2 regions of the Tepidimonas fonticaldi genome follow, and region 1 is predicted to be linked to the other one. Evidence: predicted binding sites of a transcription regulator. Region 1 holds the regulator's gene; the other holds the start of a gene.
The links. Region 1 encodes NrdR, which represses ribonucleotide reductase genes. Its sites were predicted from a motif close to CACNANATNTNGTG; they were not measured.

Region 1 (5,673 bases):
CCATTTTGGTGCCGTTGCGCGGCACCATCGGCGGCAGGCGCAGTTGCTCGCAGCGCTCGCGCGTCAAGGTCAGGCAGATCAGGCCGCGGCCGTACTTGGCCATGAAGTTGATCGCCTCCGGGGTCACATGGTCGGCGGCCAGGACGAGGTCGCCCTCGTTTTCGCGGTCCTCCTCATCGACCAGGATGACCAGCCGGCCGGCGCGCAGCTCGGCCACGATCTCTTCCACGGAGGCGATGGGGGCCACCGCATCGGTGGCGCTGGGGTCAGTGCTCATGGTGGGGGTTGGCGGGGAGGCGGCGCGGCGGGCCGCGGAGTGGGCAGGTGACGCGCGGGCGCCGTCAGGCGGTCGGTGGCACCGCGGCGAGCGACAGCATCCGCTCGACATAGCGCGCAATCATATCCACCTCCAGATTGACCCGCGCACCGACCGTCAATGTGCCCAGCGCCGTGTGCTGCATGGTGTGCGGGATCAGGTTGATGCTGACCTCGCAGCCATCCGCCCGGTCCGTGACGTGGTTGACCGTCAGGCTGACCCCGTTGACGGTGATCGACCCCTTGTAAGCCAGATATTTGGCCAGGGCGGGCGGCGCCAGCACGCACAGGTTCCAGGACTCGCCCACGGCGGCCAGCCGGGTCACCGTGCCCACGCCATCGACGTGCCCGCTGACGATGTGCCCGCCCAGCCGGTCGGCCGGGCGCATGGCCTTTTCCAGATTGACCGGGCCGGGGCGGTCCAGCCCCGTGGTGCGGGCGAGCGATTCGGCCGACACGTCCACGGTGAAGCCCCCCTGCGCCGGGTCCAGCGACGTGACGGTCATGCAGGCGCCGTTGATGGCGATGCTGTCGCCCAGCGCCACATCGGCCAGATAGTCGGCCCCGGCCGCCACGTGCAGCCGCAGGCCATGGTCGGCGCCGGTGCCGAGGGGCTGGTGCCGCTCGATGCGCCCGACGCGGGTGATGATGCCGGTGAACATGTCCGGGATTGTCGCAGTTTCGTCAGGGGGTGGTCGGCGCCGGTGGCGGGCGCTACCATTGGATCGACTGGGCCGGAATGGCGTGCCGCCGCCATGGCCCGGCCCGCTGACCCTTTCCCGTTGCCGACCCCGGAATCCATCCCCCATCGTATGGCCGCCGCGCGGTTTGTCATCCCCGACTTCCGCAACCTCGGGGTTCAATGGCGCCTGCTGCTGCTGGCCGAGGGGTTGCGCGCCCTGTGGTGGGTGCTGGAGGCCTCGCCCGCCGACGCCACCCTCCAGGGCTGGCTGACCGCCGGCGCACTGTTCGAGCCGACGCTGCTGTCGGTGGCCGCCGCGCTGGCGCTGCTGTCGCCGTGGTTGCGGCGTTGCCCCCCCTGGCGGGCGCTGCTGATCACGGCGCTGGTCGCGGTGTTGGTGGCGCTGGCCTGGCGCGCCCTGCTGCAGGGCTGGGGGCTGGCGGTGCCCACGCCGCCCACCGTCGTCGTGGCCACGCTGGCCGTGTGGGGCGGCATTGCGGGCTACTTCGACTGGCGCCACCACCGCCTGTCCCCCGCCTTGTCCGAGGCGCGGCTGCAGGCGCTGCAATCGCGCATGCGGCCGCACTTCCTGTTCAACAGCCTCAATGGCGTGTTGGCGCTGATCCGCCGCGACCCGGCGCGCGCCGAAGCCATGTTGGAAGATCTGGCGGAACTCTACCGCGCCCTGCTGGCCGAGCCGCGCACGCTGGTGCCCTGGCGCGAGGAGCTGGCCCTGGCGCAGGCCTATCTGGCGGTGGAGCAGGTGCGCCTGGGCGAGCGGCTGCGCGTGGCGTGGCATGTGGACACGGCGCCGGCGGATGCACTGCTGCCGCCGCTCACCCTGCAGCCGCTGGTGGAAAACGCCGTTCGCCACGGGGTGGAGCCGCGCCTGGAGGGGGCGTGTGTCACGGTGGAGGCGTTCCGCGACGACGACCACTTGGTGCTGTTCGTGCGCAATCCGCTGCCGCCCGTGGATGCCGTGACCCACGGGCACGGCCTGGCACTGGCCAACCTGCGCGAGCGGCTCGAGCTGCACTACGACACGCAGGCGCGTTTGCGCGTGTACGAGTCGGAGGGCGAGTTCGTCGCCCAGGTGCGCTTGCCGATCCGCGCCGGCGCCGAAGTGGGGGTCAGCCCCGCACCTCGTCGATCAGCGACCTGAACGCGTCCACGTCCTCGAAGCTGCGGTAGACGCTGGCGAAGCGCACGTAGGCCACCTGGTCGAGCTCGCGCAGCTCCTGCATCACCCATTCGCCCAGGCGCTGCGAGGGCACCTCGCGCGCGCCCTCGGCCAGCAGCCGCTCCTCGATGCGGGCGATGGCGGCGTCGAGCCGCTCGGTACTGACCGGCCGCTTGCGCAGCGCCAGCGCCAGGCTGGCGCGCAGCTTGGCCGCGTCGTAATCGACCCGGCGGCCGTCCTTCTTGACCACCTGCGGAAACGTCACCTCGGCGCGCTCGTAGGTGGTGAAGCGCCGGTCGCACACGCCGCAGCGGCGGCGCCGGCGCACGAACACCCCGTCGTCGGACTCGCGCGTCTCCACCACCTGGGTGTCGGCGTGTCCGCAGAAGGGGCACTTCATCGCGTCACCCGTAGACGGGGAAGCGCCGCGTCAGCTCCGCCACCTGCGCGCGCACGCGCTCGACGGTGGCCGGGTTGCGCGGATCGTCCAGCACGTCGGCGATCAGGTGCGCGGTCTGGCGCGCCTCGGCCTCGGTGAAGCCGCGCGTGGTCATCGCCGGCGTGCCCAGGCGGATGCCGCTCGTGACCATCGGCTTTTCCGGGTCGTTCGGGATGGCGTTCTTGTTGACCGTGATGTGCGCCTGGCCGAGCACCGCCTCGGCTTCCTTGCCGGTGATGCCCTTGGCGCGCAGATCCACCAGCATCACGTGGCTTTCGGTGCGGCCGCTGACGATGCGCAAGCCGCGCTGCTGCAGCGTCTCGGCCATCGTCTGGGCGTTCTTGATCACCTGCTGCTGGTACGCCTTGAACCCGGGGCTGAGCGCTTCCTGGAACGCCACCGCCTTGGCGGCGATCACGTGCATCAGCGGGCCGCCCTGCAGGCCGGGGAAGACGGCGCTGTTGATCGCCTTCTCGTGCGCGGCCTTCATCAGGATGATGCCGCCGCGCGGGCCGCGCAGGCTCTTGTGCGTGGTGGAGGTGACCACGTCCGCATGCGGCACCGGGTTCGGATACACGCCGGCGGCGATCAGGCCGGCGTAGTGCGCCATGTCGACCATGAAGATGGCGCCGATCTCGCGCGCCACACGGGCAAAGCGCTCGAAGTCGATGCGCAGGCTGTAGGCGCTGGCCCCGGCGATGATCAGCCGGGGCCGGTGCTCGCGCGCCTTGGCCTCCATCGCGTCGTAGTCGATCTCCTCGCGGTCGTTCAGGCCGTAGGAGACGACGTTGAACCACTTGCCCGACATGTTCAGCGCCATGCCGTGCGTCAGGTGCCCGCCCTCGGCCAGGCTCATGCCCATGATGGTGTCGCCCGGCTTCAAGAACGCGAGGAACACCGCCTCGTTGGCGCTGGCGCCGCAGTGCGGCTGCACGTTGGCGGCCTCGGCGCCGAACAACTGCTTGACGCGGTCGATGGCCAGCTGCTCGGCCACGTCCACGTGCTCGCAGCCGCCGTAGTAGCGCTTGCCCGGGTAGCCCTCGGCGTACTTGTTGGTCAGCTGCGTGCCCTGCGCGGCCATCACCGCCGGCGAGGCGTAGTTTTCGCTGGCGATCAGCTCGATGTGGGCTTCCTGGCGGGCGTTTTCGGCCTGGATGGCGGCCCACAGCTCGGGGTCGGTCTGTTCGATGAGGGTCTGGCGGCTGAACATGGCAGTCCTGACGTGGTCGGTGGACCCGCGGCGGTGGTCACGCCTCACGGGCTGCCCAGGCGAACGGCGAGGCGGCAAACCGCAGGTGACGGTGTGCTGCGCGCTCCCCCGTGGTGGTCCACGTCGGCCATTGCATCGTGCCGGGGCCACAGCCGGCCCCGCGGCCTATCGCCAGTCGCGCGCGCTGCGATTTTATCAGGACGCCCGGGCGGCCACCGGCGTGTCCGTCGCGCGCGGGGCGGCGTCCGCCTCGATCTGCGGGGCGCTGGCGGGCTCGCCCGGCAGCACCGGGGTCGCTGGGCCGATCGATGCCGGCAGCGGCATGGTGGCCTGAAAACCCACCTGCTGCCCGCCCGAGACGCGCTTGAGTCGCTCGTACTCGGACAGCACCTTGACGATGTAGTCGCGACCGTCGTGGGTGACGGCGCCGACGTACAGGCGCAGACCGCCCGGGACCGAGCCGGCACGCCGCACGGCGTCTTGCAGGATCTCGGCGCCCACGCGCAGGTTGCTCAAAGGGTCGAAAGCCGCCAGCGTGCCGCCAAAGCCTTCGAACTTGTCGGCATGCACACGGGTGTCCACCTGCATCAGGCCATGCGCGCCCACGGGGCTGGCCGCAAACGGGTTGAAGCGGGATTCGATGGCCATCACGGCCAGAATCAGCGCGGGATCCAGCCGCAACTGCGGGCCGAGCTGGTAGGCCTCGGCGACCAGTGCCCCGATCGGTTCGCTGGCCACGCGGTATTTGCGCGCCAGCCAGTGCGCCACGCGCACCTGCTCCGGCGGCAGATCCTTCAGGTTGGCGGCCAGCACGCGCTCGGGCGCGGCCAGCTCGTCGTCCTCGACCGTGGCGGCCTGGCGGCCCAGCAGCCAGTCGGTCGCGCCGCGCTCCAGCTCGGCGCGCAATGGCGGCTGGGTGGCCAGCAGCACGACGGCGGCCAGGGTCGCGACGCCAAACAGCGCCATGCCGTGGCGAGCGGCCGCCCAGACGCGCGCCACGATCTGCACCAGCCCTTGAGCGGGCACGACGCGCGGGGCCCCGCTCGGGGAGCAGGCCGGCGCGCGATCCTGGGTGTCGATGCACGTGGTGGTCATGCACACACTCCTTTCTGTGAATGAACAAGCCGTCCGGCGGTCCCGCTCTCGGGGCGGGTTGCGTCGGGCGGTCGATCGGGCGTGCCGCGGTGGGCAACGGGGACCGACCCGGAGTCGCCCCTTGGGGCGCGCTCCACGGCACGGCCGCGACGGATGCAGCGGCGTGCCGGCTCTGGCGGCTTGCGAAAAAGGCCGGTGGCATCCAGGGGCCGTCGGCGGGGCCGACTGGCGGGATGCCGCATCGCCGCGCGCTGCGTGGCGGGTGGCACCGACCTTTCTCGGGGTTGCGATGAACGAAACGGCCGCGATGGTAGGGGGCTCGTAATGACGAGTCAATACTTTAGATTGCCATTTTTATTTCCATGAGTCATAAATAAGACGGCTTCGGTGCTCTTCCCTCGGGCGAGGCCGGTCATATTTTTTGCCCAATGAGGGGGCGGCTGCCATCGAAAAAATTCAGCCCAGGGGCCGGTGCCGTGGCGTACAGTGGAACCGTCGCGATCAGAAACACGGTGGCTTCGATGCCCTTCTGGTCCGACAGGCCCGCCTTGGCGGCGAACGCCTTGGCCCGGCAACCCCCAATGGAAGCAATCCGTTGCTTCCGGCAGTGTGTGACAAGACCCTCCACGCTGCCTCGGCTGGCACGGTGAACCCCGTGCCAAGGCCTCGACGGGTGCAGCCCGTCGGGGCCTTTTTGCTGGGTTGGTCTTGCCGGGTGGGGCCGTGGGGTCAATCGGCGGTCGCGCGCCGCC
Region 2 (5,673 bases), on a different contig from region 1:
CGAGGCTGATCTTTCGCGCCTGATGCAGGAGCTGCCGCAAATCGAGGATTTGCTGGAAGCCGCCGACGACGCGCCGATCATCCGCATGCTCAACGCCCTGTTGACGCAGGCCGTGCGCGAGCGCGCCAGCGACATCCACATCGAGCCGTACGAGCGCCACTCCAGCGTGCGCTTCCGCGTCGACGGCACGCTGCGCGAGGTGGTGCAGCCCAACCGCGCGCTGCACGCGGCGCTGATCTCGCGCCTGAAGATCATGGCCGAGCTCGACATCGCCGAAAAGCGCCTGCCGCAGGACGGCCGCATCGCCCTGCGGCTGGGCGGGCGCGCGGTGGACGTGCGCGTCTCCACCCTGCCCAGCGCCCACGGCGAGCGCGCCGTGCTGCGCCTGCTCGACAAATCCGACGGCGTGCTGAGCTTGGAAGCCCTTGGCATGCAGGGCGCCACGCTGCAGGCGTTCGAGCGGCTCATCGCGCAGCCGCACGGCATCGTGCTCGTCACCGGCCCCACCGGCAGCGGCAAGACCACCACGCTCTACGCGGCGCTGAAGCGCCTGGACGCGCAGCGGCTCAACATCATGACGGTGGAAGACCCAATCGAATACGAGCTGCCCGGCATCGGCCAGACGCAGGTCAACCCCAAGATCGACCTGACCTTCGCCACGGCGCTGCGCGCGATCCTGCGCCAGGACCCCGACGTCATCATGATCGGCGAGATCCGCGACCGCGAGACGGCTCAGATCGCGATCCAGGCGTCGCTGACCGGCCACCTGGTGCTGGCCACCCTGCACACCAACGACGCGCCCAGCGCCGTCACGCGCCTGGTGGACATGGGCATCGAGCCGTTCCTGCTGGCCAGCTCCCTGCTCGGCGTGCTGGCGCAGCGGCTGGTGCGCAAGCTCTGCCCGGCCTGCGGCGGCGCCGGCTGCGCTGACTGCGGCCAGGCCGGCTACGCCGGGCGCACGGGGCTGTTCGAGCTGATGGTGGTCGATGAGGGCCTGCGCGCCCTGATTCACGACCGCGCACCGGAAGCCGCGCTGCGCGCGCATGCGCTGCAACACGGCCTGGTGCCGCTGCGTCAGGCCGGCGACGCGCTGGTGGCCCAAGGCATCACCACCGCCGAGGAAGTCTGGCGCGTCACGCGCGACTGATCGACCCCGAGCCCTACCGACCCGCGATGCCGACCTTCCGCTACCAGGCCCTCGACGCGCACGGACGGCGCCAGCGCGGCACGCTGGCGGCCGAGCACGCGCGAGCCGCGCGTGCGCAGCTGCGCGCGCAGGGGTTGGTGCCGCTGCAGGTGACGGCGCTCGACGAGGCGGCCGCGGCCCGCGGCGGCGCGCGCCGCTGGCCGGCTGCGCGGCTGGCGACGTGGACGCGGCAGCTGGCCGCGCTGCTCGACAGCGGCCTGCCGCTGGAGCGGGCGCTGGCCGAACTCGCGCGGGAGGCCGACGATGCCACGCAGCAGGCGCTCGTCACCGAGCTGCGCGCCGAGGTCAACGCCGGCAGCACGCTTGCGGCGGCGCTTGCGCGCCATCCGCGCGTGTTCGACGCGCCGTACCGCGCGGTGGTGGCCGCCGGCGAAGCCAGCGGGCGCCTCGGCACCGTGCTGCAGCGGCTGGCCGACGAACGCGAGGCCGCCGAGGCGCTGCGCCAGCGCATCCTGTCGGCGCTGCTGTACCCGGCCATCGTCACCGCCTTCGCGCTGGCCATCGTCGTGTTTCTGATGACCTACGTCGTGCCGCAGGTGGCGCAGGCGTTCGCCAGCGGCAAGCGCGCGCTGCCGACGCTGACGCTGCTGGTGCTGCAGGCGAGCGCCTGGCTGCGCGGCTGGGGCTGGACGCTGCTGCCGCTGCTGGCCGCCGGGGTGGCGGCCTGGCGGCTGGCCCGCCGGCGCCCGGCGGCGCGGCTGGCGCTGGATCGTGCCTGGCTGCGCCTGCCGCTGCTGGGGCGGCTGGCGCGCCAGCTCGACGTGGCGCGTCTGGCCGCGACACTGGCGCTGCTGGTGCAGGCCGGCGTGCCGCTGCTGCGGGCGCTGGCCACCGCGGCCGACACGCTGCGCAACACCGCGCTGCAGCGCGACGTGCACGAGGCCCTGGCGCTGGTGCGCGAAGGCGCGCCGCTGGCCGCGGCGCTGGCCACCCGCCCGGCGCTCGCGGGCCTGCTGGTGACGTTTGCGCGGCTGGGCGAGCAGACCGGCCAGCTCGGCTCCATGCTGCAGCGCGCCGCGCAGCAGCTGGCCGACGACGCCCAGCGCCGCTTGCTGCGGCTGACCACGTGGCTGGAGCCGCTGCTGATCATCGCCATGGGCGGCGTGGTGCTGCTGATCGTGCTGGCGGTGATGCTGCCGATCATCCAGCTCAACCAGCTGGTGCGCTGACCATGGATCCGCTGCCCACCCCCGACGACGGCTGGCTGCCCGGCGCGCGCCGCGTGCCGTCGCCGAACCACGGCCCGCGCCCGCCGGGCGTGCAGCCGTGGCTCGTCGTGCTGCACAGCATCAGCCTGCCGCCGGGCGAGTATGGCGGCCCGTGGATCGAGCGGCTGTTCACCAACACGCTGGACTGGGACGCGCACCCCTACTTTCAAAGCATCCGCGGGCTGGAGGTCTCGGCCCACTTTCTGATCCGCCGCGACGGCGAGTGCGTGCAGTTCGTCGCGCTGGACCGCCGCGCCTGGCACGCCGGCCGCTCGTCGTGGCAGGGGCACGACCATTGCAACGACTTCTCGGTCGGCGTCGAGCTGGAGGGGCTGGAGGGCGACACCTTCACCGACGCGCAGTACACGGCGCTGGCGGCGCTGCTGGCGGCGCTGCGCGAGCGCCTGCCGGCGCTGCGCGCGGTGGCCGGGCACGAGCACGTCGCCCCCGGGCGCAAGCGCGATCCGGGCCCCGGCTTCGACTGGGCGCGGCTGATCCGCCTGACCGGCTGGCCGGCGGCGTGGTTCGCCAGCGACGCGCCCGGCCGGCCCTCCACCCCGGAAAGACCCGGGGATATGGATCGGGCCGGGGGATAAATTTTTTTTTGGGGCCGCCCCCTTGCCCCCGGGGTCTGCGTCGGTACACTACGGATAGTGTTTTCGGCTGACGTCAAACACTACATCTAGTGTTTGCACGCCAGCATCCACAGCCTTGATCTTCCGCGAGGATCCATGCAGACCACCCTCACCTCCCCCTCGTCCGCCGCCCACCCGATGGCCGTCGCCGAGCCGGCACGCGCCACCAGCAGTGCCACGCTGGCGCACTACCAGATCATCCGCCGCAACGGCGCGGTGGTCCCGTTCGAGCCCAACAAAATCGCCGTCGCCATGATGAAGGCCTTTCTGGCCGTCCATGGCCCGCAGGGTGCCGCATCGGCCAGCGTGCGCGAAACGGTGGACCAACTGACCCAGGCGGTCGTGCGTGCTCTGGTGCGCTCGCGCCCCGGCGGCGGCACCTTCCACATCGAAGATGTGCAAGACCAGGTGGAACTGGGCCTGATGCGCGGCGGCCACCACGAGGTCGCGCGCGCCTATGTGCTCTACCGCGAACGCCGCGCGCAGGAACGCGCCGCCAAGGCAGCCCAGGCGCAACCTGCCCAGCCCGTGCTGCACGTGGTCGACGGCGGCGAGCGGCGCCCCCTCGACCTCGAACGCCTGCAGGCGCTGATCCACTCCGCGGTGGAGGGGCTGGGCGCCGACGTCAAGGCCGAGCCGATCGTCGCCGAGACGCTGCGCAACCTGTACGACGGCGTGCCCATGGAGGAGGTGCACAAGGCCGCGATCCTGGCTGCGCGCACCAAGATCGAAACCGACCCGGACTACACCTACGCCACCGCGCGGCTGCTGCTGCACACCATCTACAAAGAGGTGCTGGGCGAAGAAACCACGCACGCGCAGATGCGCGAGCGCTATGCCGAGTACTTCCCGGCCTTCATCAAAAAGGGGGTGGAGGCCGAGCTGCTCAACCCCGAGCTGCAGACCTTCGACCTCGCGCGCCTGGGCGCGGCGCTCAAACCCGAGCGCGACCTGCAGTTCGACTACCTGGGGCTGCAGACCCTGTACGACCGCTACTTCCTGCATGTGCGCAAGCAGCGCATCGAGCTGCCGCAGGCCTTCTTCATGCGCGTGGCCATGGGCCTGGCGCTCAACGAGATCGACCGCGAGGCGCGCGCCATCGAGTTCTACGAGGTGCTCTCCAGCTTCGATTTCATGAGCAGCACCCCCACGCTGTTCAACAGCGGCACGCTGCGCTCGCAGCTGTCCAGCTGCTACCTGACCACGGTGCCCGACGATCTGGACGGCATCTACGAGTCGATCAAGGAAAACGCCCTGCTGTCCAAGTTCGCCGGGGGGCTCGGCAACGACTGGACGCGCGTGCGCGCGCTGGGCAGCCACATCAAGGGCACCAACGGCGAGAGCCAGGGCGTGGTGCCGTTCCTGAAGGTCGTCAACGACACGGCGGTGGCGGTCAACCAGGGCGGCAAGCGCAAGGGCGCGGTGTGCTGCTATCTGGAGACCTGGCACCTGGACATCGAGGAGTTCCTGGAGCTGCGCAAAAACACCGGCGACGACCGCCGCCGCACGCACGACATGAACACGGCCAACTGGATCCCGGACCTGTTCATGAAGCGCGTGATGGAAAACGGCGACTGGACGCTGTTTTCGCCGTCCAGCGTGCCGGACCTGCACGACAAGGTCGGCCAGGCGTTCGAAGAGGCCTACCTCGCCTACGAGGCAAAGGCCGCGCGCGGCGAGATCCAGCCGTGCAAGACCGTGCGCGCCGTGGACCTGTGGCGCAAGATGCTGACCATGCTGTTCGAGACCGGGCACCCGTGGATCACCTTCAAGGATCCGTGCAATGTGCGCAGCCCGCAGCAGCACGTCGGCGTCGTGCACTCCTCCAACCTGTGCACCGAGATCACGCTCAACACCAGCGACACCGAAACCGCCGTCTGCAACCTCGGCTCGGTCAACCTGGCGCGGCACCTCAAGGACGGCCCCAACGGCAAGGAACTCGACCACGACAAGCTCCAGCGCACCATCACGGTGGCCATGCGCATGCTGGACAACGTGATCGACATCAACTACTACGCCGTCAAGAAGGCGCGCCACTCCAACCTGCGCCACCGCCCGGTGGGCCTGGGGTTGATGGGCTTCCAGGACGCGCTGTACGAACTGCGCATCCCGTATGCCTCGCCCGAGGCGGTGGAATTCGCCGACCGCTCGATGGAGGCCATCTGCTACTACGCCTACTGGGCCAGCAGCGATCTGGCGGTGGAGCGCGGCCGCTATTCCACCTTCAAAGGCTCGCTGTGGGACCGCGGCATCCTGCCGCTGGACACGCTGGACCTGCTGGCGCAGCAGCGCGGCGGCTACCTGGAGGTCGATCGCTCCAGCACGCTGGACTGGGACGCGCTGCGCGCCAAGATCGCCCGCGACGGCATGCGCAACTCCAACTGCATCGCCATCGCGCCGACCGCCACCATCTCCAACATCATCGGGGTGGATGCGTCCATCGAGCCGTGCTTCGGCAACCTGTCGGTCAAGTCCAACCTGTCGGGCGAGTTCACCGTCATCAACAGCTATCTGGTCAAGGACCTCAAGCGCCTGGGGCTGTGGGACGAGGTCATGATCATGGACCTCAAGCACTTCGACGGCTCGCTGTGGCCGATCGACCGCGTCCCGCAGGACCTCAAGG

Region 2: a site for NrdR is predicted at 3,090-3,103, ahead of A9O67_RS06175 (ribonucleoside-diphosphate reductase subunit alpha). Genes of this name have one in related genera too.

The regions. Positions count from the first base shown of each region.
Region 1 is NZ_LZDH01000065.1:336,485-342,157, reverse strand. Features, by position in the region: gene ribBA (bifunctional 3,4-dihydroxy-2-butanone-4-phosphate synthase/GTP cyclohydrolase II) at 1-277, opposite strand, end outside; gene A9O67_RS11865 (riboflavin synthase) at 342-977, opposite strand; gene A9O67_RS11860 (sensor histidine kinase) at 1,128-2,159, shown strand; gene nrdR (transcriptional regulator NrdR) at 2,128-2,577, opposite strand; gene glyA (serine hydroxymethyltransferase) at 2,582-3,826, opposite strand; gene A9O67_RS11845 (lytic transglycosylase domain-containing protein) at 4,022-4,921, opposite strand; gene A9O67_RS11840 (DUF1841 family protein) at 5,651-5,673, opposite strand, start outside.
Region 2 is NZ_LZDH01000056.1:82,218-87,890, reverse strand. Features, by position in the region: gene A9O67_RS13590 (GspE/PulE family protein) at 1-1,147, shown strand, start outside; gene gspF (type II secretion system inner membrane protein GspF) at 1,174-2,376, shown strand; gene ampD (1,6-anhydro-N-acetylmuramyl-L-alanine amidase AmpD) at 2,379-3,011, shown strand; gene A9O67_RS06175 (ribonucleoside-diphosphate reductase subunit alpha) at 3,147-5,673, shown strand, end outside.